DNA from 4 places in the Lysinibacillus sp. CD3-6 genome. Region 3 is predicted to be linked to each of the others. Evidence: predicted binding sites of a transcription regulator. Region 3 holds the regulator's gene; each other region holds the start of a gene.
The links. Region 3 encodes LexA, which represses DNA repair genes until DNA is damaged. Its sites were predicted from a motif close to CGAACATATGTTCG; they were not measured.

Region 1 (7,584 bases), 1.9 Mb from region 3:
TTATTAGCTACTGGTGGTACGGTAGAGGCAACTGTTCGCTTAATTCAACAATTAGGTGGAGAAGTTGTTGGCTGCGCATTCCTAATCGAGCTAAACGAGCTAAACGGTCGTGCAAAACTTGGCGATTTAAGCGTAAAAACATTAATTCAATACTAATAAATGAAAAGGCTGTCCCATATATTGGGACAGCCTTTTCATTTATTGAGTGCCAGGCACCCAAACAATTTGAAAAATACCGTTATTCGTAGGATTTCAATACTTTTTGCATTTTTTTAAGTGTTTCATAAAAGTCTTTATATTTGTCGAGGCCAATATCTTGAATAATTTTTTCTTGTATATCCATCCAAAGAGGCGTTGCTTCCTTTAGCTTTTCAATACCAATAGCCGTTAAGGAAATGATTTTTGTTCGACCATCTTGTGTATCACGAGTAACATCCACATAGCCGTTTTTCTTCAATAGATTGACATTACGGGTTATCGTTGTCTGATCAAGTAATAGAATATCACCTAGTTGACTTACTGAAACTGCTTGATGGCGGGCGATATTTGCTAGCATCGAGTATTGAGTAACTTTTAATTGAGTAGGTTCAAGTACTTTATCATATAGTTGCGTTACGGCCCTAGTCTTTTTTCTAAGATTTGCACATACGCAAATTTGAGTATAGTCAATGTCTGTGTAATTTCTCTCCATAACTAGATCTCCTTTTCTTTTTTCGTTATATTACATTGTACCACTAAAATGGAATTATTTTCTTGACATCTAAATTAACAAGTCATTATTATATATGTATATACATATATTTTTAGCATAACGGTTTTCTAAACTTTTTTCATTTAAAAACATTCGTTTTACATTTTTCAAGAAATGTAGGTGGCGTTATGAAACGTATTCATTACAGTTGGTTTATTTTAACGATAACATTTTTCTCAATTATTGTAGCAGGCATTACTTTATCTTCATCAGGTGTTTTTATTGGCCCGTTTGAACATGAATTTGGCTGGGACCGATCGGTAATAGCAATGGCATTTGCTATCAGTCTTTTTTTATATGGAATTTCTGGTCCATTTATGGCAGCATTACTCGAAGTTCTTGGATTAAAGAAAATGATGCTAGCTGCTATGACAATATTAATGATAGGTATATCGCTTACATTGTTAATGCAACAAGCATGGCAACTAATTATAATTTGGGGCTTTATTATTGGGCTAGGTGCGAGTCTCTTTTTAACCGTTTTAAGTCCCTTTGTAGCGAATCATTGGTTTGAAAAAAGAAGAGGGCTTGCTTTAGGGATATTAACGGCCAGTACTGCAACAGGACAATTAGTTCTTCTGCCAATATTAGCAATGATTATCGAAAAATCCTCATGGCGATGGGCAATTGTTTTAATCATGGTGTTAAGCGCCATTATGTTTTTCATTATTTTAGTGTTTATGAAAAATAAACCGAAGGATGTTGGAGTTCTTGCGTATGGACTTGAAGAGGAAAAAACGGAAAGTGTAATAGTAGAAAAGAAAAACCCAATCATTATTGCTTTTAATGGTTTGTTCACTGCGGTGAAAGTGAAAGAATTTTGGCTTTTAGCAGGTAGTTTTTTTATTTGTGGATTATCAACGAGTGGTTTAATTGGTACGCATTTTGTATCGTATTGTATTAGCTTCGGTGTTCCATTAGTAACGGCAGCTTCGTTTTTATCGTTTATGGGCATATTTAATTTAGTTGGAACAACATTATCAGGCTGGTTATCTGATCGCTTCGATAATCGCTGGTTACTGTTTTGGTATTATCTTTTAAGAGGAGCTTCTCTCGTTTTATTGCCGTATGCATTAATGCAAGGTTCGCTCACATTGCTTATTATTTTCACTGCGTTCTATGGATTAGATTGGATTGCCACTGTACCGCCTACAGTTAATATTTCAAGACAAATTTTTGGCACGCAAAAAAGCGGTATTATTTACGGTTGGATTTTTGCATCCCATCAGGCAGGTGCGGCAGTAGCAGCGTATGGTGGAGGTCTAATTTATAAATTTTTCAATTCGTACACATGGGCATTTTTCTTAGCTGGTGTATTTTGTGTTTTAGCTAGCCTGTTTGTCATCATAGTGAAAAAACAAACGCTGAATAAACTAGCACATTAAAATATAAATCATTGCTCTGATTGTAATGAACAGAGTGAATTGAACATAATAGTATAAACGACATAAAAAGTACAAATAGTATGCTAGGAAGTATTCTAGCGTGCTATTTTTTTGCCGTAAAACCAGTTAGGTAATTGTGAATAAGAGATATGTTTGACAATATTCAAACAAAAGTTTATAATGTAAACAAATATAATAAAAGGTGATGCTATGAATGAAAGAGAACAAGCGGTACTGGCTTTAATTCGTAAAAATCCGTTTATGTCTCAGCAAGAGATGGCAGATAAGATGAATCTGTCACGTCCAGTACTTGCAAACTTAGTGTCGAGCTTAACGAAGCAAGGAAAGATTGTTGGCCGTGCTTATATTTTACCTGAGGAAAATGAAATTATTTGTATCGGCGGGGCTAATCTCGATCGGAAATTTCATGTAAGAGGGACCGTGCAATTAGGAACTTCTAATCCTGCTAGCTCCTCATTTAGTGTAGGTGGGGTTGGTCGTAATATTGCGGAAAATTTAGGTCGACTTAATCATGAGGTGACGTTACTCACGACAGCTGGAAAGGATGCGGATTGGCAAGTAATCCAAGAAGCATCAGAATCATTTATGAATTTACGCTATGTCGAGCAGTTACCAGATGCTTCAACTGGTTCCTATACTGCGATTATGGACGAGCAAGGTGAACTTGCATTAGCTGTTGCAAACATGGAAGTTTATGATTTGTTATTGCCAAGTTTATTGAAGAAATATGAGCCAATGTTGATGAATGCAGGCTGCTTTATTATGGATTTAAATTGCCCGAAAGAAACGGTCGCTTACATCCAACAAGTAGCGATTGCGCGAGCTATTCCGTTTGTCATTGTACCTGTATCTTCACCAAAAATGAATCGATTACCAGATACATTGCAAGGGGTTACATGGTTTATTTGTAACACAGATGAAGCAGAAACAATCGTTGGTCATAAAATTGAAACCGATGCAAGCTATGAAAAAGCTATTCAAAAGATTCTTCAATTAGGTGCCGAGCATGTCATTATTACGGCAGGTAGCAAAGGTGTCTATGCTGCATCTGCAACTAGTACACCAAGTCATTTTGCTGCTAAGGAAATAACTAAAATTGAAGATGTAACGGGCGCTGGTGATGCTTTTGTAAGTGCTGTCATCCATAGTTGGTTAAGGGGACAATCTCTTGATGTTTGTATTGATGCAGGCTTAACAAATGCTAAAAATACACTGGCATCCCCGTACACAGTAAGACCTGAATTATCAGAAGAATTGTTAAAGAGTGAAATGGAGGAATAACACATGAAAGAATTCATCGTATTATCAGAAGAAGTAAAAGCTGGACAAGCAAAAGGACTACCAATTGTTGCATTAGAGTCAACAATTATCTCACATGGTATGCCGTATCCTCAAAACGTACAAACAGCACGTGAAGTAGAGCAAATTATTCGTGACAACGGTGCAGTGCCTGCAACGATTGCGTTAATTGACGGTAAAATTAAAATCGGTTTATCTGACGAAGAACTAGAAATGTTTGGGAATGCACAAGGTGTTGCTAAAACATCTCGCCGTGACCTAGGCTATTTATTAGCGACGAAAAAATTAGGTGCAACAACAGTTGCTGCAACAATGATTTGTGCAGAGCTTGCTGGCATTGAAATTTTCGTTACAGGTGGTATCGGTGGCGTGCACCGCGGTGCTGAAACAACAATGGATATTTCAGCTGACTTAGAAGAATTAGCACAAACAAATGTTGCTGTTATTTGTGCGGGTGCTAAATCAATTTTAGATATCGGTTTAACACTTGAATATCTTGAAACAAAAGGTGTACCTGTTGTAGGTTATGGCACGCCAGAGCTTCCTGCATTCTACACACGCCAAAGTGGATTTGATGTAAACTTTAAGCTTGATACACCAGAAGAAGTAGCAGCAATGTTACGTGCTAAATGGGATTTAGGTTTACAAGGTGGAGCAGTGATTGCAAATCCTATTCCAGAAGCAGAAGCGCTTGAGCACGAGTTTATCACTAGCATTATTGAAAAAGCGTTACAAGAAGCTGAAGAAAATGGAATTCAAGGTAAAAACGTAACGCCATTCTTACTTGGCAAAGTAAAAGAATTAACAGAAGGTAAGAGCCTTGATGCAAACATTGCATTAGTGAAAAACAATGCAGTAGTTGGTGCGAAAATTGCGGTTGCTTACAACAAAGCAAACTAACTAGTAAATGAAAGACCCTTTGTGAAGCTGATTGACTTCACGAAGGGCCTTTTTATCTATAATAATGTATTTTTAACCCATTAATACGAAGTGTTCACGATATTATCTAAACTATATGACACAGTCCCTTTACAATCGACCTCTATTTTTTATACAATTAAGTTTATATCTAATCTGAAAAATTTGACGAGCAAGGTGGACATGTTATGGCGAAAGAGCAAATTTTGACTCCTGAGGACGTTTTTGATTTAGTCAAATCCTACATGAATGAGGAAAATGTCGCATTCGTGAAAAAAGCATATGAATTGGCAAGAAATGCGCATATTGAGCAATTCCGTAGCTCTGGTGAACCGTATATTATTCACCCAGTGCAAGTTGCGGGTATTTTAGCTGAATTACAAATGGATCCAGAAACTGTAGCAGCAGGCTTTTTACACGATGTTGTGGAAGATACGGAATTTACACGGGATGATTTAGTCCGTGAATTTGGCGAGGAAGTAGCAGTGCTTGTTGACGGAGTAACGAAGCTTGGGAAAATAAAATATTTATCGAAGGAAGCACAACAGGCGGAAAATCACCGCAAAATGTTTGTAGCAATGGCTCAAGATATTCGCGTCATCTTGATTAAGCTTGCTGACCGTCTGCATAATATGCGCACGTTAAAGCATTTACCTGCTGAAAAGCAACGCCGTATTTCGAAAGAAACTCTAGAAATATTTGCACCGCTTGCACATCGTCTAGGGATTTCGACAGTAAAATGGGAGCTGGAGGATACTGCACTTCGATATTTAAATCCACAGCAATATTACCGTATTGTCAGTCTAATGAAGAAGAAGCGGGATGAACGTGAGGCTTATTTAGACAATGTCATGGGGGAAATGAAATCTCAATTGTCTGAAGTTGAAATTGATGCGGATGTTTATGGTCGACCAAAGCATATTTATAGTATTTATCGTAAAATGGTGCTACAGAAAAAGCAATTTAATGAAATTTATGATTTATTAGCGATTCGTGTACTTGTTGATAGCATAAAAGATTGCTATGCAGTGTTAGGAATAGTCCATACTTTATGGAAGCCGATGCCTGGGCGTTTTAAAGATTATATTGCAATGCCAAAGCAAAACTTGTATCAATCATTGCATACGACCGTTATAGGGCCATATGGCGACCCATTAGAAGTGCAAATCCGCACAAAAGAAATGCACAAAATTGCGGAGTACGGGATTGCAGCACACTGGGCATATAAAGAAGGTAAAAAAATTGATATTGAAAAGCAAAATGTCGATCAAAAATTAACGTGGTTTAGAGAAATATTAGAATTCCAAAATGAATCATCTAATGCAGAAGAGTTCATGGAATCATTAAAATTTGATTTGTTTTCTGATATGGTGTACGTATTTACACCTGAAGGCGATGTTATTGAATTACCTGCTGGTTCTGTACCTATCGATTTCGCATACCGTGTGCATTCAGAAGTCGGCAATCGTACAATCGGAGCCAAAATCAATGGTAAAATGGTACCGCTTGATACCCCATTAAAAACTGGTGATATCATTGAAATTTTAACATCGAAACAATCATTTGGTCCGAGTCGTGACTGGCTTAAAATCGCACAATCATCGCAAGCGAAAAATAAGATTAAGCAATTTTTCAAGCGTCATCTTCGTGAGGAGAATATCATCAAAGGTAAAGAGATGATTGAAAAAGAAATTCGTTCACAAGATTTCGATATGAAAGAAACGATGTCCTCGGAAAACTTAAAACGTGTTTGCGATAAATTTAATTACACGAATGAAGAGGATTTATATGCGGCAGTTGGTATGAATGGTATTACGGCACAACAAGTTGTAAATCGTTTAGCTGAAAAACGCCGTAAAGAGCGTGAACAAGAAGAAGCGCTTGAAAAAATCGAACAAAAAATGAAAAATCCAATTCCACAAAAACGTACAGAGTCAGGCGTTATTGTAAAAGGCATTGATAATATGCTTATTCGACTATCACGTTGCTGTACACCTGTTCCTGGTGATGACATCGTCGGCTTTATTACAAAAGGTCGGGGTGTTTCAGTACACCGTGCGGATTGTCCAAATATCCAAATTGAGGATGAGCAGGAGCGTATAATTGAAGTGGAATGGGAGCATGGCCTTACACCAGAGAAAAAAGAGTATCCTGTTGATATCGAAGTTTCTGCCTTTGATAGACCTGGAATATTAAATGAAGTCATGCAAATCGTTAGCGAAACAAAAACAAATATTTTAGCTGTAAGTGGCCGTGCAGATCGCGATAAAATTGCGACTATTCATCTTACAATTTCTATTTCAAATATTTCACATTTGCATAAGGTTGTTGAACGCATTAAACAAACACCCGATATTTACTCTGTGCAACGTGTAATTAATTAGAAGAGCAAAAGATAACATATGCATACTGGAAAGGCACTGCAGTTAAAACGACAGTGGGCACAGATTTTGATAGATTGAGGGGTTAAACATTATGAAAGTAGTTCTACAGCGTAGTAAGGCTGCATCTGTAACGGTCCAAGGAGAAGTTACAGGTGCGATTGATAAAGGCTATGTGCTTCTCGTAGGTATTACCCATGAGGATACGGCAGAGGACGTTGCATACCTTGCCAAAAAAGTCGCTAATCTACGCTTATGGGAAGATAGTGAAGGGAAAATGAATCATTCCATTTTAGAGCATGGTGGGGCAATCTTATCTGTATCTCAATTTACTTTGTATGGAGATGCAAAAAAGGGCAATCGTCCGAGCTTTACAAGTGCAGCAAGACCAGAAATCGCTGCACCGTTATGGGAAGCTTTTAATGATGCTTTACGTGGATATGGCTTACAAGTAGAGACTGGTATTTTCGGTGCTATGATGGACGTTGCATTGACGAATGATGGTCCTGTCACAATCTTACTTGAGTCAAAATAGAGGTACATTTCCTATCATTCCTACATATAGTAAGAAGAATGGCAAATTTGTAGGAAGGAAGTGTATCGTCGATGACGCAAACAGGAAGGCTATCGAATCCTTATTTATATGAAACACTTAAACTGATGATTAGCCAAAAAATTGTCGTGCAAACAGAGAAAAGTATCCAGCAAGGGATTTTAACTACTGTATTACCTGACCATATCGTTATCGAGATTGATCATACACCCTTCTTTATTCGTATGGAGGAAATCATATGGGTTACAATGGCGACAAAATAAGCACAAATAAATA
Region 2 (7,584 bases), 2.0 Mb from region 3:
TTATTATGGTTTGTATTGCCCAATATTTCTTCATGCAAATTATGCCACTACCATTGCTTTTAAGTAGCTGTGTTACATTATTTTTATTATTTACGCTATTATTAATGACCAATCAATTACGCTTTACAGATTTCCACTATATACGTAAATTAGCCAAGAAGGTTTAAAATTCCTTTAATTGAATATGAAGTCGCTCGTCTTCCCATATACAGAAGAACACCGTACTACTATCCAGAATATTATTTTTAGCTAACTCAGTCATTAACCATTCTTCATCTTTATGAATAATCTTTAAATGCCTATCTTGAATATCTCCATCAATGATAAGTGGATAGATAAATGCCTTCTCATCCTTTTTATAAACAGAAAGGTTGCCAGAAGGCTCTAAGTAAGCAAAAGCAATTTCCGTAACAGAAGCGATGCCATTTTCTCGTATTTGTTGACATAGATCATCCAAATTATAGCGCTGTTTCCTCATTTCGCTTTCTTGGATAATCCCATCCTTTACGAGCAATGCTGGTTCACCGTCAACTAAATCACGTATTTTTTTATTTTTTAACGATAAATAAGCACTCAATATTTGAATAAAGAGCAAAATAATAATCGGTAATATAGCATTAAATAACGGGTTATCGTAATCATCAAGTGCAAAGGCAGCAACTTCCGCAATTAATACGAACACGACTAAGTCGATAACAGATAATTCACCGACTTCACGTTTACCCATTAAACGGAAAACGATAAGTATAAACACATATAAAAAGCATGTTCTAAAAATTATTGTTAAATATTCTTCCATACAGACACCCCCATCTATATCAAGGTGACCGTATCAGTTACTTTTTATACAAAAAAAGCTGTGTCAAAAATACACATTTCGACATAGCTTGAAAAATTACAAAGGCGTTGTCCAAAAATTATTTGGGACAACGCCTTATAACATTATACTTGGTCATTTACGACACGTCCAATTGCTTGACGGTCAAATTTAACGCGAACATTATCAGCGATAACTAAAGTGACAGCTGTGTCCTCAATTGAGTCGATAACACCATGCAAGCCACCGATTGTAATAATTTTATCGCCGCGCTGTAAGCTACTTTGCATATTTTGTGTTTCTTGCTGTCTCTTTTTAGCAGGACGGATTAAAATGAACCACATTGCCACGAACATTAGAATGATCGGTGCAAAACCTAATATTGATTCCATATTCAAATTGCTAGCCCCCTTTCCAAATCTCACTTTTTTAGTATAGACTATTTCACCCTAAAAAAGCGATGAACAAGCCCAAAATTTTTCTATATTAATAATAGTTTTTCTATATTAGGTAAATTTTCGCTAAGTTACATTCCAGTATTAGAAGTTTTTAGCATTCGGCCCATTAAAACCATACTTCTCGAAAAATTCTTCACGGAAATCTCCTAGGCGATCCTCACGAATAGCATCACGCACTTGCTCCATAAGCTTCAGTAAAAAATGTAAGTTATGGTAAGAAGTTAAACGAATACCGAATGTCTCTTCTGTACGAATTAAATGACGCACATATGCGCGAGAATAGTTTTTACATGTGTAGCAATCACAGTTTGGATCGATTGGACCGAAATCACGTGCATATTTTGCATTTTTCACGACTAAACGGCCTTCAGACGTCATTAATGTTCCATTACGTGCAATTCGAGTTGGTAGTACACAGTCAAACATATCAATTCCTCGAATAGCGCCGTCAATAAGAGAATCTGGAGATCCAACTCCCATTAAATAACGTGGCTTATTAGTTGGCATTAACGGTGTCGTAAACTCTAACACTCGGTTCATCACATCTTTAGGTTCGCCCACTGATAAGCCTCCTATTGCATAACCAGGAAAATCAAGCTCTACTAGCGCTTCCGCAGAGCGACGACGTAATTCCTCGAATTCCCCACCTTGAATAATACCGAATAAGCCTTGATCTTCTGGACGAGCATGCGCTTCCTTGCATCGCTTTGCCCAACGTGTCGTTCTATCTACTGATTTCAGCATATAGTCATATGTCGCTGGGTAAGGTGGACATTCATCAAATGCCATCATGATATCTGAACCTAAATCATTTTGAATTTCCATTGCCTTTTCTGGACTTAAAAACAGCTTATCTCCATTTAAATGATTACGGAAATGGACACCTTCTTCTTCAATTTTACGGAATTGGCTCAATGAAAACACTTGGAAGCCACCTGAATCCGTTAAAATTGGGCGATCCCAGTTCATAAATTTATGCAAGCCACCTGCTTCTTTGACAATATCATTACCTGGACGAAGCCATAAATGGTACGTATTTGAAAGAATAATGCCCGCATTCATTTCTTTTAATTCCTCAGGAGACATCGTTTTAACCGTCGCTTGAGTCCCCACAGGCATAAATGCTGGTGTTTCAAAAGAGCCATGTGGTGTGTGCACAATACCTAGTCGTGCTCCTGTTTGCTTACATGTATGAAGTAGTTCATACCGAATTGCTGGTTGTGTCATAAAATAATAAATCCTCTCTTATCTAAAGTAAAAACAGTACTCCGATTTTTTGATTCTTCTCATAGAAGAATCCATGTTAACATTCAACTGCCTAAATGTTTATAAAACATTATTTACGAATTGTACTCGGACGTATAAACATTGCGTCTCCAAAGCTAAAGAAGCGATATTTTTCTTCTACCGCTTGATTATATGCGCTTAAAATCGTATCCTTTGTCGCAAGTGTACTAACGAGCATTACTAATGTCGATTTCGGTAAATGGAAGTTTGTAATTAACCCATCTACTACCGTAAATTTATAGCCTGGATAAATAAAAATAGATGTCCAACCTTGCTCTGCACGTACTTCTCCATACTTAGAGCCGATTGTTTCGAGCGTACGAGTAGATGTCGTACCAACAGCTATCACATTACCACCATTTGCTTTCACTCGGTTGATTGTAGCAGCTGCTTCTTCTGTTACACTATAAAATTCAGCATGCATTTCATGATTTTCTATAGAGTCCACACTCACTGGACGGAATGTGCCAAGACCAACATGTAGCGTTATAAAAACAATTTCCACACCTTTTGCACGAACTTGTTCTAATAGTTCCTGCGTAAAATGAAGACCTGCTGTTGGGGCTGCTGCCGAGCCACGCTCTTTCGCATATACAGTTTGATAACGTTCACTGTCATCTAGTTTTTCGCGAATATAAGGAGGCAATGGCATTTCTCCAAGTTGCTCTAAAATTTCATAAAAAATACCGTCGTATTTAAATACAAACATGCGGCCACCATGATCTAGTTCAGCTGTACAAGTAGCCGTTAGTAAACCGTCTCCAAATGTTACAACTGTCCCCACTTTAACACGCTTTGCTGGCTTTACAAGTGTTTCCCATTCATCAGTACCTGCTGTTTGCTTTAATAGCAATACTTCGATATGTGCGCCAGTTTCCTCTTTCACACCCATTAAACGTGCTGGTAATACTCTTGTATCATTTAAAACAAGACAGTCTCCAGCATGAAGCTCCTCTAATATATGAGCAAAATGCTGATGCTCAACTTTTTCTGAGCCTGGTGTCACGACCATTAAACGACTTGCCGTACGATCGACAAGTGGCGTTTGTGCGATGAGCTCCTCTGGTAATTCAAAATCAAAATCTTCTACACGCATTAAAAAAACTTCCTTCTTTTATGATTGTTGTGGATAATCATATCCAAAATGTTCGTAAGCAAGATGCGTTGCAACACGTCCACGCGGTGTACGTTGAATAAAGCCTATTTGCATTAAATAAGGCTCGTACACATCTTCTATCGTCACTCGTTCTTCACCTATGGAGGCAGCAAGTGTATCTAAGCCTACTGGGCCACCACGGAAGCGCTCAATCATATTGGTCACAAGTTTATGGTCAATATGGTCAAGCCCTCTAGGGTCAACCTGTAAAAGTTCTAGCGCTTGCTTGGCAAGGTCCTCCGTTATCATACCATCTCCAAGCACTTGTGCATAATCTCGCACTCGTTTAAGTAAACGGTTTGCGATACGAGGTGTACCACGAGAGCGCCTTGCCATTTCACCTGCGGCTATTTGTTCTATATTGACGTCAAATAAATGTGCGCTCCTAACTACAATTTCAGCTAGTGATATATCATCGTAAAATTCAAGACGAAGCAAGACACCGAATCGATCTCGGAGTGGCGCTGACAACGCCCCCGCTCTTGTAGTTGCTCCCACAAGTGTAAAGGGTGGCAAATCTAGACGGACAGAACGTGCTTCAGGGCCTTTTCCAACAACGATGTCTAAACAAAAGTCCTCCATTGCAGGATATAGTACCTCTTCAATGGCACGAGGAAGACGATGAATTTCATCAATAAATAAAACATCTCCTGGTTCCAGTGAGCTTAAAATCGCGGCTAAATCTCCTGGACGTTCAATGGCAGGACCACTCGTCATACGAACATTAACATTCATTTCATTTGCAATAATCGCGGCTAATGTCGTCTTTCCCAATCCAGGAGGACCATATAATAGTACATGATCCAAACTTTCCTGCCGAAGCTTCGCCGCTTCAATGAAAATTTGTAAGTTCTCTTTAACCTTATGCTGCCCAATATATTGAGCTAATCGTTGCGGTCTTAAAGATAATTCAAATTGTTCATCATAACTGCCTGCTTCACTTGCTATCATGCGCTCTGACATGTACGTGCCCCCCTTTCATTATTTTAATTTTAGTAGAAGCTGTAATGCCTGTTTCATATAGGCATCTGTTGTTTCCAGCTTGTCATTATCTTCGAGAAGCGGTCGGATTTTATCAAGTTCTTTTTCCGAATAGCCAAGCGCCATTAATGCTAGAATGGCTTCTTCGAGTTCATGCTTATACGGATTAACGCCAAATAACGGTAATTCATCCTCAGTGCTAGGCAACTCAATTGAGTCCATTAATGAACCAAGTTTGCCTTTTAAATCTAGAATCATTTGGCGTGCTGTCTTTTTGCCCACACCAGGAAATTTCACTAAAAATGCTTCGTCTTCTCGTTCGATGGCACTGATGACTTGTTGTGGGTTGCCAGTCGCTAAAATCGCAAGCGCACCTTTTGGTCCAATGCCTGATACTAAAATTAATTTACGGAACAGCTCTCGTTGATCTAAATTCGGAAAGCCATATAGCATTTGTGCATCTTCTCGAACATGTAGATGTACATAAATTTGTTGTTCGACAGCGGACGCACGAAATGCAAATGGATTAGGTGTATTCAACTGCCAGCCAATCCCTTGTTGCTCAAGCACAATATACTCAGGCGTAATACGCACTACTTGTCCTTTTAAATAATCATACATGTAAAATCCCTCACATTCATCGTCTTCGATTATAGCATATAGCGAACGAATGCTCGACTATATAAATGGCGATAGTACCGTTCACATGCAAAAATGACCGCCTCGGGGACGGTCATTTCTTCATCACTCTATCAATATCGTACCACAGTTTTGGCCAGTATGTTAGGGCTCGCTTCGTAAACGGTATTAAATAATCTAAAAATACTAGCTGTTGTTCTAATGGCAAATCTACAGCAAAAAGCCACTCTCTCAATAACTCATTTGGAAACTTTAAACGATGTAACTTTCTCATATCTAATCGTTGAAGGTCTGGTAATTCGTTTAAAATACTATCAATATTATAATCTACTGCTGGCAATACACGATGCAGCCATAATATATATTCATCATCGGCTTCACCAAGATGAGCAAGATCAAAATCGATTAAACGTAATTCTCCATCTGAACACCATAAGAAATTATGATGTACAACATCACCATGTAGCAACGTAAGATCTTTTTCTGGCACATTTTCTTGTTCCATTAACTGCAAAGCCTTTTCACTAAAATGAATGATTTGATCCACTTCTTCTCTCGTTAAAAATGTTCTGAATTCATTTCGTCTACTTTTAAAACGGATATGACGCATTTGCCATTTTAATAGCTGTGAGAAGGTATACAGACCTGGCACTCGTTGCCACGCAATTTTTTGATTTGTATCATGTAACGTATTTAATAGCTTTAAAGATTGTTCTCTATCTTTTTTATGTGCGAAATTCGCACTGTGGCTTCCCTCTTGCCACATTTGAACGATAAGTTGCTCATCATCACTTTTTACTAAAGGCAGGACGAGGGAGGGCTCTATTCGCCCAAGTTGGCGATGAATGACCCTCACCTTATCTGCTATTTCTAACTGCTTTGCTCGTTTCACAAAATAATGATTGGATCGATATTTATACTTCCAAATATTCGGCTTTACTTCCTCAACAATGTACGCTTTTTTACCATCGATAAGGCGTCATCCCGCCTGGGAAAAAGTTCGGTGAAACCCATGGTCCAGTTGAAGGACATGGTGGCGGGCATGGCGGTGGGCAGTGACCATGGTCATATTGCCAATTCGGCATCATTACTGGTTGTGAACCACATCCACAGGATTGGCCCATTCCATGTTGTGCACCGCATCCGCAAGTTTGACCCATTCCGTGCTGTGCGCCACATCCGCAAGTTTGACCCATTCCATGTTGTGCGCCACAACCACAAGTTTGACCCATCGGCATCATTGGCATCTGCTCAAATTGAGGCTGCATTTGTGGCTCATTAAAGAATGGTGATGAGCTCGATTCTAAGAAATTCGCACCTTCTACATATGTTGGCATTGGCTGTTGCGGCATAGCATATGGCATTTGTTGCTGTGGCATTGCATATGCATCTATTTGTGGATGCATTGGCATATGCCACCACATTTGATGATGCATTGGCTGATGGCAGCTAGAACAATGAGGTACCATTGGCATATGTGGTACCATATGAACTGGCGGTGGTGCTGGTGCTGGTGCTGGCGGTGGTGGTGGCGGCGGTGCTGGTTGTGCTACTGGTGGTGGTGGGGGTGCTGGTTGTTGCACTTGCGGCATTACTAATTGTTGATTCCAGCTAAGTTCTACTGGCTGAGGCACCCACATCGGTTGCTGTTGTTGTGGCATCGGCATTGGCATTGGAAACGGTATTGGAATCATCTGTGGTTCTGGCATAGGCATCGGTGCTGGTGGTTGAATAACAATAGGTGGTGGCACTGGCATCGGTCTTTGCACCTCTTTTTTAACACTTTCCTTAGGCTTTGTTTGAGTTGGCATCTCTTTATGCATTTGTGTTTCCTTATGTGTTTCTTTTTGTGTTTCCTTATGTGTTCCTTTATGTGGTTCCATGTTTATTTTTTCAGGCAAAATAATTTCCATGCCCGGAACAATATAATCAGGGTTGGCAAGATGAGCATTGAGTCGTTTTAAATCCTCAAACGAAATACCGTACTCTTTCGCAATCTTCCACAATGTATCTCCCTTTTGAACAATATGAATACGCAATTTTTTCCTCCCTTCCTCTCTACGTATCATATGTTCAATGTTTCATTTGGATACAAAAAATTACGCATGGTGGAAATGCTTCATGGTACACTAATGCTTAAGGAATAACTATTCCTTTATTACATGGCAGAGGTGATCTTTTATGAAAAAAATGTTAGGCGAGGAACGCCGACTGCAACTTTTAGAACTGTTAAAAAAAAGCAACAC
Region 3 (7,584 bases):
GTGATCGACAATATCATGTCCTTGTTTATTATAAGTAGCTGCTAAATGACGCTCTGCCATTGCCATACCAACCGACATGGCAATACCTTGTCCAAGAGGACCTGTAGTTGCCTCTACTCCAACAGTATGACCGTATTCTGGATGTCCTGGAGTTAATGAATCCCATTGACGGAAGTTTTGAATTTCTTCCATTGGAAGGCCGTAACCTCCAAGGTGAAGTAGGCTATATAAAAGCATAGAGCCGTGACCTGCTGAAAGTACGAAACGATCGCGGTTATACCACTTTGGATTAGCTGGATTGTGGCGAAGTTGTTTTGTCCAAAGCGTGTAAGCCATTGGCGCTGCCCCCATCGGTAAGCCTGGGTGACCTGAATTTGCTTTTTCAATTGCATCAATTGACAATGTTCGGATAGCATTAATCGCTAGTTGATCCGCATGTTGAGTCATTATGTTGTGACATCCTTTCTCGTCCTATATATTGTTCTACTACAGTTTAGTAAACATTGTCTTAGAAAACAATGCTTTTGTTATACTATTTAAGATTTATGTCATACTTTATCATCGTTCTGTAACTTGCAATTAAAAATGTAAGAACGAACAACGAATATTATCTAGCAATAACAATAGAAAATTGACTTTTCTAGCACTCGATTAAATGTGACATATTAATTTAAGAATTTATTTTTTTTCGCTTGTTTTACCTTTTCAGGTGTAACATCATTGCCTTCTTCATCAACAATTTTAACATTTTCAATCGTATCACGCATTGATGCTCTAAATGTATCTAAATATTCTTTGCGAAGAGAAGTGCGTTCTTTCGCCTCTTCCTCAGTTAAATTGCCTGCTTTCGCTTTTGCTGCTAATTCATTAATTCGGTTAATTTTTTCTTTTGATAACATTGTTACACACCTTTCAATACCTTTATTACTTCAGTATGCAAAGTATAGCATGGTTTCCCTTAAAATGCAGTTATACCAACCCTTAAAAACACTTCTTAGCCATAATTTACATGACTTCCAGATGTTAGTCGTGTATAACTAATTATACAAGGAAAAAAATATACAATTTACTGGAGGGAAATAAGGTGAACATTACAACTAAGCGATTACATATCCGCAAATTTGAATCACATGATTTACCAGCGGTTTATAGCTATATGTCCGATAAAACGGTAATGCACTACATGCCTGAAGGTGTTCTCTCTGAAGAGCAGGTACAAAAGTTTATAACTGATAATAGCGGAGAGCAAGCACAACATTTTGCTATTGTTTTACATGATCAGCAACAAGTCATTGGTCATCTAGTTTTCCATCCCTACTTTGGCGAACATACATATGAAATTGGTTGGGTGTTGAATCCTGCCTTTTATCGTCAAGGCTATGCTTCAGAAGCAGCGCACGCCCTATTGGATTACGGGTTTACCAAAATGAAGCTTCATAGAATTATTGCAACTTGCCAGCCCGAAAATATTGCCTCCTACCGTGTGATGGAGAAAATCGGTATGCGCCGTGAAGGATACTTTAAAAAATGTATTCCGTATGGTGACGATTGGTGGGATGAATACTATTACGCTATTTTACAAGATGAATGGCTAGCTTAAATGGAAAATTAATTCATACTATCTATCTTATTCAGGAGCGTTTTTACCCATAAAAAAAGACTAGCAGTGCAAATTAATTGCCCGCTAACCTTTCTTGATATTCTTGATATCGCCTATGTACGGTTGCTTTACTTACATCGAAGCCAAGACCTCTAAGTGTCGTAGCAATTTCCTCATAAGTAAAGCCCCGATTGCGAAGCTTCACAATTTCTTCTATCGGCACTTCCTTACGCTCCTGACCATTCGGATTGCCGCGATTGGAAAGGTTGTTTTCAGGACGATAGCCATTTTCTACTGCACGGCGCATGCCACGACGAATTTTCGCATTATGGATTTTACGTTGATATTCCTCAACAATCGCTAAAATTTCGAGCAACATCGTATCCATCTCATTTAATTGTACTGGCCCTGCATCACGCATGGAAAAAACATCTGTTTCAGTTTTTTGCAATAAATGAAGGACAGCCATTCGTGCATTACCACGCCCTAAACGTGTTTCATCCTGCACAAATAATGCATCTATTTCTTTTTCTTTAATAAAATCGAGCATTTCAAGCAATCCTTCGCGCTCAACATCATACCCACTATGCTTATCCAAAAAAACATTTTTCACATCGTAGCTTTGTTCTTTAGCATACCGCAGTAATTCCTCTTGTTGTCGCTCCAATGAAGAACTTTGTGTCTCTTTTTCGGTACTCACACGGCAGTAAATAACTGCCGTTTTTTGTTTATTCATCATCTTTCACTTCTCGCAATTTCAATTGAATTGGTGGGTATCTTATTGTCACCCACTACTGGGATAACGAGTGATTTTCCTGCAACTATTTTCACGCTATGTAATTCGTTCTCGGCTTTCACAAGTTTTATCCAGTCATCCGTACCCATTTTACCACGGTATTGCTCTGCTAACGACCATAAGCTATCGCCATGTTCAATATTAATTTCAGTGTAAGTAATGTCTCCAGGATCAGTTATCACAAGATAACCTGCAAAAAGTAAAAATGCGCCTAATAAAATTGAAATATGTGTATTTTTTTTAAACCAATTCATTCATCATAACCCCTTTTTAGAATGTTTGTTCGGAATGTATGTTCTTATGATAAAGCGAACAGACGTTTTTGTCAAACACTTTTCGAACCTATGTTTGCATAAGTGTTCGCATTCTGCTATACTATTTAGTAAGAAGATAGTAAGAAGAATGATATAAAAAAAGAGGTGAGCAATCATGAAAAAAGTTTCGAAAAGACAAGAGGATATACTAGCATTTATCAAAGAAGAAGTACGTGCAAAAGGTTATCCGCCATCTGTACGTGAAATTGGTGAGGCAGTTGGACTTGCATCAAGTTCAACGGTTCATGGACATTTAGCTCGTTTAGAACAAAAGGGCTTTATTCGACGAGACCCTACTAAGCCACGTGCCATTGAAATTTTAGAGCCAGAAGATTCGATTCAAAAGCAAAGCGTCATCCACGTACCGCTTGTTGGTAAAGTGACAGCTGGATCACCGATTACAGCCATCGAAAATATCGACGAATATTTCCCTTTACCTGATATTTACGGTACTAGTGAAGATCAGCTATTTATGTTAGAAATTATGGGTGAATCGATGATCGAGGCTGGCATTTTCGATGGAGATTTAGTCATCGTTAAACAAAAAGCAACAGCTGATAACGGTGATATTGTTGTCGCAATGACAGAAGAGGATGAGGCAACCGTTAAACGCTTCTTTAAGGAAAGAAATCATTTCCGCTTACAACCAGAAAACGCTACAATGGAACCAATAATTGTAGACCAAGTTTCGATTTTAGGACAAGTTGTCGGCTTATATCGCCGTGTACATTAAGGCATTCTCATACTTAGCAAACAAAAAAGAGAAGCACTCACGCTTCTCTTTTATATTTTAAGCTCTCACTAGTGAAGGCGGCAAAAAGCTTCTGTGCAGCTAAATCGCCTACAATTGCTTGTTCTTCAGGATGCCACTGTACTGCTAAACAAAACGGGTATTCTTCATGAACGAACGCTTCGATTAGACCATCGCTCGATTTTGCTGCAACGATTAGCTTTTCTGCTAATACATTTACAGCTTGATGATGAAAAGAATTCACAGCAATTTTTTCTTCCTCGATAATTGATTGTAACAACGTATCAGGTGTTATCTGCACATAATGTGTTGCTACACCGCGAGCTGCTTGTTGCGTATGTTTTAACAGCTTACTACTATGATATTCGCTATCAATATCTTGGTACAAAGTTCCACCTAGCGCAACATTAAGTATTTGCATGCCACGGCAAATCCCTAAAATCGGCATTTTCCTCGTAAAGGCTGCATGAATTAAAGCAAGCTCGACCTTGTCACGTTCTGGATGTATTTGTCCGAGCTTCGGTAATGGCTCAGCGCCAAATTCAAATGGATGAACATCATGCCCACCAGATAATAATAAGCCATCTGTTAGCGATAAAATTTGTGCTACATCCTCCTCTACCCCAAGTGGAATAATAAGCGGAATGCCACCAGCTTCAATAACACTTTTGCTATAGGCTACATTCAATCTTGACGATAAATCATCCTCTGCAAATGCTGTAATACCAATAATCGGTTTCATCCATATCCCCCCTTACCATAATCCTACATACCAATCAATAATGACATCCCCATAGAAATACACGATAACTGCCGCTAAAGCAATGGATGGTCCAAATGGAATCGGCGTTTTCCGCCCTTGTTGTCGTACTTTAAGCACGAAGATGCTGACAATCATACCAATTACCGCTGCTACAAATAATGTCAATAATGTATTTATTGTACCAAGTACAAGTCCAAGTAAAAAGAATAATTTAATATCGCCACCACCCATACCACCGCGTGATACAACAGCAATACAATATAATATGCCAAAGCCAACAACGGCACCTACGATACTATCCCACCATGGTGTTACAGGCGATAACACTCGCCCTATAGCTAATAAAGGTAAAAAAAACAAAAGCACTTTATCAGGAATAAGCATATACGCTATATCCGAAACAACAAGGATTACTAATAATGAAATGAATACTATCGCTACGAAAAACTCCTCACTAAAGCCCAGTTGCCAATATGAAAAGGCAAATAATACGCCTGTGAGCAACTCCATTAGCGGATAAATCCAGGAAATTTTTTGCCCACAACTCCGACATTTACCTGCTAAAAAAACATAAGACAAAACGGGCACTAAATCAATTGCGGTTAGTTGTCTTTGACAGCTTGTACAATGCGATGGCGGCTTAACAATTGACTCCTTTAGCGGCACACGTAAGCCTACAACATTAAAAAATGATCCAAAAACTAGTCCAAATACGAATACTAGTATTGTATAAGCCATTTCCATTTTTATTGCCTCCTAAACTAACATAGCGCCCATACGTTGGAGTATGCGCGCCATTACATCATTGTTCACCCTCATAATAGAAGGTTGTTACCTGAACGGTAGCTTTAATGGATGAATCTGCATCCTCCTCAAATACAACCTCTTCCCCAGTTAAGGTAATATCCAATGTGTCGATCTTCATCACACGTTCAATTTTTTCAATTTCCTTTAAAAATTCAAGCATTGTCTTCGTATCAATAGCGATGACATCAATACTAAATGTCACTAGCTTCAACTCTGCTGGTAATGATTCTTTAGCAATAGTAGAGGTTGGTAGTACATTGTCCCCTTCTTCACTATCTGCTTGCTCGCTATTTTCAGTAGGTTGTTGTGCTGTGACCGCTTGCTCCTCATTTGCTGGCGAGTTTGGGTCAATAATCGAAGAGTCCATCACGAGGGAATCATAATTATTAAATTCTACAGCTTCAACCCGTGTTCCTGTTACTGCTTCTATTTCTTCGATATTTCGGATGACTCCTTCAATGGCACGGGTTTGAGGTACCTTTTTACGCAAAGATAGCACACTTGCCCCATGTGATGGCTGTACCGTATCTAATGCCGTAATTTGCTCCTGGATTGTTGCAATTTCTTGTTGCAGTGCACGAACGTCTCGATCCTTCGCCTCTACCTCTTCCAATTTAGGTGTTAATAGATAGTAATAGAGTGCAAATAACAGTGCTGCGACTAATGCGGTAAGCAGAAGAATCGCTGAGTTTTTGCTGCTTGTCATGATTCTCTACCTCCAGCCAAATAAATAAAATCAATTGCCAACGTGATGGTTACCGAATAACGCGGTATTTCCTGATATTTATCTTTCGAATTACTTTCGTTTTGCTCTCCAATCGATAACTCAAAATTTTCAATTGTTCCAACTTGAATATCCGTGAAATAAGGGCTTACGTTTAGTTTATCAAGATAGTTTGAAATAGCTGACATCGTTTCAAAATCTGCGGTAATTTCTATATTTGTTTCACCAAATTTATAATTACGTAAATATGTCTGCTCTGGTAACAACGCTTGCGTCTCATCAATTAATGGTGTCACAGGATAAGAGACATGATGAACAAATTGCACCGATTGCTCAAGCGAGCCTGCGTTCATATTTCGTAAACCATCTAATTCGATTTGTAGCTGCTCTTGCTGTGACGTCAACTCTATTTCCTGTGCATTTAATGTCGCTACCTCGCCTCTCGCCTGAAAGTATTGAATTATCATGAATGCTAAAACGATACTAACGAGTACAATAATGACTATATATAACAGTATTGGGGCTGATTTCTGTTTTTCTAAATTCGGTAAGAGGTTTATTTCAGGTACCATCAGTGCACCTCCTTCAAAGCCAGCCCTATGAGACTCGCAAACTTCTCTGAAAATTGAGGGAATGATTTTTGCACCATGTCATCATTTAACACAGTAATTGGCATCGTAAAATTATTACTTAAAAACTCAGTAATCGTAGGCAATAAAGGATTATCGCCTAAAAGGAAAATATCATCTACACTTTTCTCACCTTTATGTAACGAGAATTTAAAAAAGTTCATAATACGATCAATTTCAAGAATTTGATCCGTTAGTGTTAATTGATAATTGTCTTGATCATCGATTAAATGAAATGAGTAGCTAAACTCTTCCTGTTCTTTTGGTTGCCATTTTGCTAAGTTTGTCTCAAACGATTGATAGCGTAAAAACTCTAGTTGCCCGTACGAATAAATGCTAATCGACAATTCGTTTATCGACCAATCGGCTATTAAATAAGTTCTGTCCATTTCAAGTAAATTCATATGCTCTAATAGACGAATATTACACAATGCTCGAATATCGGCAGCTTGCGGTTCTAGCGAAACATCGAGCAACAAGCCAATCGTTTTATTTACTTCTTCTGATGGAGCCGCAAATAACATCGCTTGTCCATCATTCGGTGTTGGATCATACACATCTATAAGGGGCTCGTGAAATGGTAAATGAATCGTTTGCCCAAGCTCCATTTCCGCGTAGCTTTTCAACTCTTTTGACTCCACATCATGCGGATGCTCAAAGCTTTTTAGCAACACAGAAGTATCAGGCACAAAAATACGCGCATTTTGCTTTTTGCCTGCCCATTTAGCAACATGCGTTTTCATCATTTCAAACAATGCGATTTCATCATTAATGATGGAACCTTCGACTATTCCTTGCGCCAATGGCAACTCATAGCCCTTCCACTGCGATGGATCAGCACCTTTTGCCACAAGCGCACGCAAAACATAATCCTTTATTTCAATCGACACATGCGAATTTTTTTTCTTTTTAAACATGTGAAAAGATGCCTCCTTTTGACTGCATGAAGTGTCTAAACAATTAACCATCCATTTCCCAACCAGAAGCGCGGTATTGGCTACGCTTCTGAGTGAGTTGGGAGGGTTAGAAATATATAATTAAGGTGTAGTTGTAGTTGTATGTGTTATTGTTACGTCTTTACCTTCAGGCTTTCCATCATGGTCATTTATATCTTTTAATGTTGCCTTTGTAACTGTAATAGTAATTGAACCATTAGTTCCTGCTGCATCCACAGTGTTTCCACCAGCAGCATATGTTACT
Region 4 (7,584 bases), 140 kb from region 3:
TGTTCATGTATCACTTGTGTATGGACATTATATTGAGGATGTAGCGCATGTGAAGTAGAAATAATTGCTGTAATCCCTTCCCTAACAGCTTGTTCAAATAACTGGAATGTCTCTTCTACTGTTTCGGGACCATCGTCTGCATTTACTAAAATATGACTATGCATATCTATCACAATGTTTCACTTCCCTATCTATGCCAATCATTATCGGTAATATTGATCATAATATTCGCCAAGTGGTAATTTATAATTATTCAAAACGACTCCTAAAATATTCGCCTTTGATGCTTCAAGGCTTACTTTCGCTTTAAGTACACTTGCATTTTCTACTACACCACTATTCACAATGAGTAGTGTTCCTTGGCATTTATTTGATAAAACTTGCGCATCAGTTACAGATAACAATGGTGGTGCGTCAAAAATTATGATGTCAAAGTCTGCTATCAGTTGCATCATCACATTATCCATTGTTTTAGAAGAAAGCAATTCCGCTGGGTTAGGTGGAATGGGCCCACTCGTCAGAACAAAAAGATTAGGAATATCTGTACTATTTAAAACCTCTGACATCTCATATTGTCTTGTCAGTAAATTTGATAGACCCTTTATATTTTGTAATCGAAAGGTATAATGCATTGTTGGCTTACGTAAATCGGCATCGACAATTAAAATTTTTTTCCCTTCTTGTGCAAATACCACGCCTAAATTGGCGACATTTGTAGACTTCCCTTCACCTGGCGTCGCCGAAGTGACTAAAATGGTTTTTATATCTTGGTCTGGCATCGCGAAAGTAATGTTTGTTCGTATTGTACGAAATTGCTCAGAAACAATTGAATTACTATTGCCAATGGTCACAAGCTTTCTACCCATTTTTACTAGTTTTTTTTTATTAGTTCTTTTATGTTGAAACACGGTGACTCCCTCCTTCTGTTACGGGATTTCATTATATGTTTTTATAGTTCGTACTATTAATTTTGCTGATTATTCCTATAATAGGTAATCCGATGATTTCTTCAATATCCTGCTCTGTCTTAACCGTTGTATCTAAGCACTCTAACAATAAAGCAACACCAGCGCTTAGTATGAACCCAATCATTGCAGCCGCTACTATATATAAATTTTTATTTGGAGCTACTGGCTCAGGCTTGTCATCTAATTTCGCGACGGACAAAATATTAATATTGTCAATTGTCATTAACACTTGTATTTCCTCTTGAAATACGCCTGCTACTGTATTGGCAATTTCGACTGCCGTTTCTGGCTTTTTATCGCGGACAGCAATATTGACAACTTGAGAATTACTGGCGTTCGATACAGTAATCTGTTCCTTTAGTTTTTCAGGCGTACTATCTAAATGAAGTTGGCTAATCACTTTAGATAATATAGCAGGGCTTTGAATAATAACATTATACGTATTAATTAAGCGTAAGTTTGTTTCTACTTGCTGTACCCCTAATAGCGCTTGATCGGTATTTTTTTGATTGACTAAAAGCTGTGTCTGCGCCTCATAGGTTGGCTTTATAATAAAGTAACTGAGAAACGCCGTGACTAATGCTAAGAAAAGTGCAAAACTGATAATATAGAGCAGTTGCTTTCGCACTATTTTTAATACATCCTGTAATGTGATAGTTTCTTGCAACGACTTTCACCCCTCGACATAACATAGGCTAGCTAATCTATATTCCCTAGTTACAGTAAAAATTTATTCAAAAAGTTTTATGGCCTATTATATTATCGATATCGCTCTTTTATTCATGGTTGATAAAGAGACATAGTTGTTATTTAAGCTTATAACTTCTGTGCGTAATAGGCGGTTTTCAAAAACAAAAAGCATATCCATTTTTTAGGTGATTCGCTTCATAAATGAACTATTAATTTTACTTAAATGACTATTAGTATAAGACCACAATTGGAATGACATATTTTTTATGTACATACGTCCCAAGTATAATCTTGCATGACGACAAATATAAAAAGACTCCCCTTGATAAAAATCAAGAGGAGCCTCTTATTTTATTATTTTGCATACTCCACTGCACGTGTTTCGCGGATAACAGTTACTTTAATATGACCTGGATAATCTAGTTCTTCTTCAATACGCTTACGAATATCACGTGCAAGACGATGAGATGCTAAATCGTCAATTTTTTCTGGTTGTACAATAATACGAATTTCACGTCCCGCTTGGATGGCATAAGATTTTTCAACACCATCATAGCTTTCAGAAATCTCTTCTAATTTTTCTAGTCTGCGAATATAGTTTTCCAGTGTTTCACTACGAGCACCTGGACGCGCTGCTGATAATGCGTCTGCTGCAGCTACTAATACTGCAATAACAGATGTCGCTTCTGTATCACCATGGTGAGAAGCAATACTATTAATAACAACAGGATGTTCTTTATATTTCGTAGCTAATTCCACGCCGATTTCAACATGGCTTCCTTCAACTTCATGGTCGATTGCTTTTCCTATATCATGCAATAAGCCTGCACGACGAGCTAATGCTACATCTTCACCAAGCTCAGCAGCTAGTAAGCCTGCCAAATGTGCAACCTCCACAGAATGTTTTAGGACGTTTTGCCCGTAGCTAGTACGGTATTTCATGCGGCCCAAAATCTTCATTAAGTCTGGATGTAGATTGTGAATGCCGATTTCAAATGTCGTTTGTTCCCCTGTTTCACGAATTTGTTCATCCACCTCACGACGAGATTTTTCAACCATTTCTTCGATGCGAGCAGGGTGAATACGACCATCCTGTACTAGCTTTTCAAGTGCAAGTCGAGCCGTTTCTCGACGAATTGGATCAAAACCAGATAAAATTACTGCTTCTGGCGTATCATCGATAATTAAATCAATACCTGTTAACGTTTCGAGTGTACGGATATTACGACCCTCTCTACCAATAATACGACCTTTCATTTCATCATTTGGCAAGTTCACAACAGAGACTGTTGTTTCTGCAACGTGGTCTGCAGCAAAGCGTTGCAGTGCCAATGATAGAATTTCACGTGCCTTTTTATCAGATTCCTCTTTCACACGCATTTCAGATTCCTTCGTCATTACAGCAATATCAGTCGCTAGCTCTTTCTCTACTTCACTTAAGATAATAGTTTTAGCTTCATCTCTTGTTAATGCAGAAATGCGCTCTAGTTCTGTTTTTTGCGCTGCAACGAGCTCGTCCACTTTGCTTTCCATCTGTTCAATATGCTGTTGTCTTTCAGCTAGAGCTTGTTCCTTACGCTCTAAGCCGGCTTCTCTCTTATTCAGAGCATCATCCTTGCGATCAAGATTCTCTTCTCTTTGCAATAAACGGTTCTCTTGTTTTTGAAGTTCTAAACGACGATCACGAATGTCATTTTCTGCTTCAGTGCGAAATTTGTGAGTTTCATCTTTGGCTTCAAGTAGTGCTTCTTTCTTTAATGCCTCCGCTTCTCGTTTTCCTTCTTCAACGATTGTTTCAGCGACATGCTTAGCACCAGTGATTTTTGAGTCATTCACTTTTTTCATGTAGATATAGCTAACAGCGGCACCAACGATGAGTCCAAGCAAAGCGGAGATGATAGTAATTCCATCCATATGAACACCTCCTCTTGCTATTTGGGTAATACAGGTTCAGTCGGCGCATACAAAAATTGTACTGCCTATTTTAAAGTCATAATTCAGAAATTATACATATTTAATTGTATAGCTAGCCTCAAGCTCTGTCAAGGATAGACGGGCATCTGTTCGCCTATCCACAAGAAAAAAAGTAAGTCATATCCATTAGATGTATATATTAACTATTACTTTTGAGCTAGAAAAAATACCTTCTTAGATGAAAATTCTTTTTATCAGGACGAAGGTTATAATACAATTATTACCACAATCACTGTCATCTTAATACAATTATTTTAACTTTCTTTACAAATAAACATATAGTTTATTTCTAAGCTAGTAATCAGTCACTTTTTTACAAAATTCTACATATAAAATTCTATAATGACGTTTACTAACTAATTAATTAAACGCTCACTTCATTCTATTTATCTAGTAATGAAGACAAAAAAATCGTTCTCACTCTAAAAGAGTGAGAACGATTTAGCTTATAGAGAACGTCCATCATTCATTTTTACTGCGTACGGACGCTTTCCGCGTAAGCCACAACCTTCTCTTATCGGTAGTAAATTACGTCTTACGTGCGTGCGTTCCCTGAGAAGTTGCCGCCCTCAGAATCATTCTAACGTTTGTTAGAAGAAAGAACGATGTCTATTATTTTTCATCTTCAAGAAGAAGCATTAACTCTTCATCCATTTCTTCATCATCATGTGCTGCAATTGTATACGATTGTGCTGCAATGCCATAAGAAGAGCGAATTTTATTTGCAATTTCTTCTAAAACTGCAGGGTTTTCTTTTAAATATTGTTTTGCATTTTCTCGACCTTGGCCAAGACGTTCATCACCGTAAGCGTACCAAGAGCCACTTTTTTGAACGATGTCTAATTCAACACCTAAGTCGACAGTTTCGCCTTCTTTTGAGATACCTTCACCGTACATAATATCTACTTCTGCTGTACGGAATGGTGGGGCTACTTTGTTTTTTACAATTTTAATTTTTGTACGGTTACCCATAATGTCATTACCTTGTTTTATCGCTTCTGCACGACGAACTTCTAAACGGACAGAGCTGTAGAATTTCAGCGCACGACCACCAGGTGTTGTTTCTGGATTACCGAACATAACACCAATTTTTTCACGAATTTGGTTAATGAAAATAGCGATTGTTTTTGATTTATTGATAGCACCTGAAAGCTTACGTAATGCTTGAGACATTAAACGAGCTTGTAAACCAACGTGAGAGTCACCCATGTCACCTTCAATTTCAGCTTTTGGTACTAATGCTGCAACAGAGTCAATAACGATAATATCAATAGCACCACTACGTACTAAAGCTTCTGCAATTTCAAGCGCTTGCTCACCAGTATCTGGTTGTGATAATAAAAGCTCATCAATATTAACGCCTAATTTTTGAGCATAAATCGGATCTAATGCATGCTCAGCATCTATAAATGCTGCTTGTCCACCTTTAGCTTGTACTTCCGCAATAGCATGTAGCGCAACTGTTGTTTTACCTGATGATTCTGGACCATATACTTCAATAATACGTCCACGTGGATATCCACCAACACCCAATGCTGCATCAAGCGCTAGCGAACCACTAGAAGAAGTAGCAATTTCTAAATCTGTTTTTTCGCCTAGCTTCATGATAGAGCCTTTACCGAAATTCTTCTCAATTTGTTTTAACGCCTGTTCTAAGGCTGCTTTACGATCACTCATTTATTTTCCTCCTTCGAAAAACTGTTCACTGTTATTGTCTATCTCTACTATACTTGTTTTTTTGAGAACACGCAAGAAAAAAGCGAACATTTATTCGATTTTAATCAAAAATAAAAATTTGGATAAGTTTTTCCTACCCAAATTCCCATTTTCAACTATAAACAATTATGCTAATCATAATTGCGCTACATGTTTTCAATCATACATACTGCTCAGTAATAGTTGCATCTTAGTCCTGAACTACATGCATTTTTTATATCATTCTTGCTGCGGCTAATTAAAAGCGTTTTATATAACCTCGTTCTTCTAATTGCTGCATTAAATAATGGAATGTAAATTTAACTGCACGTAAACGATTTGTATTGCGCATACCTGATAAATGCAGTAAATATGTTATTGGCTCTTCATCACCTATAGCAATCCCAATCCAGACAGTTCCAACTGGCTGATGGTCATGTGCTGTAGGACCAGCCGCTCCTGTTAACCCAATACCAATATTCGTGCCGAATCTTTCCCGCACGGCGCTAGCCATTGCCGCAGCACATTCACTGCTTACAATACCATAAGTATCTAATAGTTGTTGGTCGATACCTAGCTGCTTTACTTTAGCATCTTCTGTATAGGTAACTACGCCTCCGATAAGTGAATTGCCAACACCTGGAATCTCAGCTAGCTCTGATTGAAATAAGCCTGCTGTTAAGCTTTCGGCTGCAGAAATCGTTAAATTATTATCTTGCAACATTTCTACCGTTTTTGAGGCAAGTGAATCATCATTAATGCCATATTGGAAGTCTCCTACAATAGCACGAATCTCCGACACTTTACCAGCAATCAGCTGTTGAGCTTCCTGTTCTGATTGCGCCTTAGCTGTGACACGTAAAGTTACTTCTCCATCAGCAGCGAGTGGAGCAACTGTCGGATTTGTTTGTGAATCTAATATATCCTGCACACGCACTTCTAGCTCGGCTTCTCCAATGCCATAAAAGCGCATTACATGAGACACGATGACTCCGCCATCATTTAACATTGTACCAAGCTTTGGCTTTGCTTCGAATTGGAACATTGGCTCCAGTTCTTTTGGCGGCCCAGGAAGTAAAATGTAGGTACGTTTATCCTTTGTCAATATCATCCCTGGAGCCATACCATGATGATTAGCTAGCACCTCGCTACCTGCTAATACTAGCGCCTGCTTACGATTATTTTCTGTCATTGCGATGCCTCGTTTAGCAAAAAATTGCTCAATGTATGACAATGCAACTTGATCGATAACAAGATCTAGCCCAAGATGACGAGCAATGGTCTCCTTCGTTAAATCATCCTTTGTAGGACCTAAACCACCTGAAAAAATGATAAGATCAGCGCGCGATTCCGCTATAGTGATTGCTTCCTCTAAACGTTTTGAATTATCCCCAACAACCGTATGATAATAGACATTGATGCCTAATTCAGAAAGCTGATTAGAAATAAATTTCGCATTTGTATTTGAAATTTGTCCAAGTAATAACTCTGAGCCAACTGCAAGGATTTCAGCATTCATGATTCACAAGACCTTTCTTATTTAGACTCAAGTAATACACGTCGATTTAGATAGAAGTAATCCCATCCAGACCAAAGTGTAAAGAACAATGCAATATATAGCATTATTGTATCAAATGGGATACCGAAAATCACAAAAATTGTATTGTGTAAAAGAGCAGCTGCAATAGCTACAATTTGTGCCCATGTTTTAATCTTACCAAGCTGATTCGCCGCTACGACTTCTCCGCCACCTGCAAGAATTAAACGTAAACCTGTTACCGCAAATTCACGGCTAATAATAACAATAATCACCCAAGCTGGTGCCATACCAAGCTCTACCATTAAAATAAACGCTGCAGAGACAAGTAATTTATCCGCTAAAGGATCTAAAAATTTACCAAATGTCGTTACAAGATTATACTTTCTCGCATAGTAACCATCTACCCAATCCGTCGTTGATGCAATGATAAAAATAAGAGCTCCTACAAAATGATGGACTGGCATTTCTGCACTAAATAAGTTCATTGTTCCCCAGCCGAAATCAAACATCATAACAATTACAAAGAACGGAATAAGTAAGATACGTGAAATGGTAATTTTATTTGGAATGTTCATTTTTCTAACACCTTTCATGATGAAAGAAAGTAGTCATCGATAGGATGACTACTGTTCTTTATTGAAATTGACGACAATATTTTGCGTTACGATTTGCTGTGCGTACGTTAAAAGTTCGTCATTAATATAAACCTTAGCTTGA

Region 1: a site for LexA is predicted at 2,301-2,314, ahead of FH508_RS16600 (carbohydrate kinase). Genes of this name have one in related genera too.
Region 2: a site for LexA is predicted at 5,363-5,376, ahead of ruvA (Holliday junction branch migration protein RuvA). Genes of this name have one in related genera too.
Region 4: a site for LexA is predicted at 5,393-5,406, ahead of recA (recombinase RecA). Genes of this name have one in related genera too.

Annotation. Positions count from the first base shown of each region.
Region 1 covers NZ_CP085880.1:3,333,569-3,341,152, reverse strand. Annotated here, with positions in the region: gene FH508_RS16615 (adenine phosphoribosyltransferase) at 1-156, shown strand, start outside; gene FH508_RS16610 (MarR family winged helix-turn-helix transcriptional regulator) at 239-691, opposite strand; gene FH508_RS16605 (MFS transporter) at 880-2,136, shown strand; gene FH508_RS16600 (carbohydrate kinase) at 2,347-3,438, shown strand; gene FH508_RS16595 (pseudouridine-5'-phosphate glycosidase) at 3,442-4,356, shown strand; gene FH508_RS16590 (RelA/SpoT family protein) at 4,563-6,758, shown strand; gene dtd (D-aminoacyl-tRNA deacylase) at 6,850-7,290, shown strand; gene FH508_RS16580 (DUF2642 domain-containing protein) at 7,362-7,571, shown strand.
Region 2 covers NZ_CP085880.1:3,356,071-3,363,654, forward strand. Annotated here, with positions in the region: gene FH508_RS16675 (putative polysaccharide biosynthesis protein) at 1-167, shown strand, start outside; gene FH508_RS16680 (DUF421 domain-containing protein) at 164-799, opposite strand; gene yajC (preprotein translocase subunit YajC) at 943-1,209, opposite strand; gene tgt (tRNA guanosine(34) transglycosylase Tgt) at 1,357-2,502, opposite strand; gene queA (tRNA preQ1(34) S-adenosylmethionine ribosyltransferase-isomerase QueA) at 2,612-3,658, opposite strand; gene ruvB (Holliday junction branch migration DNA helicase RuvB) at 3,677-4,681, opposite strand; gene ruvA (Holliday junction branch migration protein RuvA) at 4,700-5,320, opposite strand; gene FH508_RS16710 (phosphotransferase) at 5,433-6,230, opposite strand; gene FH508_RS16715 (LysM peptidoglycan-binding domain-containing protein) at 6,301-7,377, opposite strand; gene FH508_RS16720 (transcription repressor NadR) at 7,520-7,584, shown strand, end outside.
Region 3 covers NZ_CP085880.1:1,390,693-1,398,276, reverse strand. Annotated here, with positions in the region: gene tkt (transketolase) at 1-447, opposite strand, end outside; gene FH508_RS06550 (DUF896 domain-containing protein) at 666-899, opposite strand; gene FH508_RS06545 (GNAT family N-acetyltransferase) at 1,085-1,600, shown strand; gene FH508_RS06540 (YneB family resolvase-like protein) at 1,674-2,339, opposite strand; gene FH508_RS06535 (cell division suppressor protein YneA) at 2,336-2,650, opposite strand; gene lexA (transcriptional repressor LexA) at 2,826-3,443, shown strand; gene FH508_RS06525 (gamma-glutamyl-gamma-aminobutyrate hydrolase family protein) at 3,481-4,203, opposite strand; gene FH508_RS06520 (prepilin peptidase) at 4,216-4,968, opposite strand; gene FH508_RS06515 (potassium transporter) at 5,027-5,737, opposite strand; gene FH508_RS06510 (PilN domain-containing protein) at 5,734-6,327, opposite strand; gene pilM (type IV pilus biogenesis protein PilM) at 6,327-7,301, opposite strand; gene FH508_RS06500 (prepilin-type N-terminal cleavage/methylation domain-containing protein) at 7,422-7,584, opposite strand, start outside.
Region 4 covers NZ_CP085880.1:1,255,216-1,262,799, reverse strand. Annotated here, with positions in the region: gene FH508_RS05890 (tyrosine-protein phosphatase) at 1-164, opposite strand, end outside; gene FH508_RS05885 (CpsD/CapB family tyrosine-protein kinase) at 204-866, opposite strand; gene FH508_RS05880 (YveK family protein) at 940-1,635, opposite strand; gene rny (ribonuclease Y) at 2,013-3,572, opposite strand; gene recA (recombinase RecA) at 4,245-5,309, opposite strand; gene FH508_RS05865 (competence/damage-inducible protein A) at 5,587-6,846, opposite strand; gene pgsA (CDP-diacylglycerol--glycerol-3-phosphate 3-phosphatidyltransferase) at 6,864-7,442, opposite strand; gene FH508_RS05855 (helix-turn-helix domain-containing protein) at 7,491-7,584, opposite strand, start outside.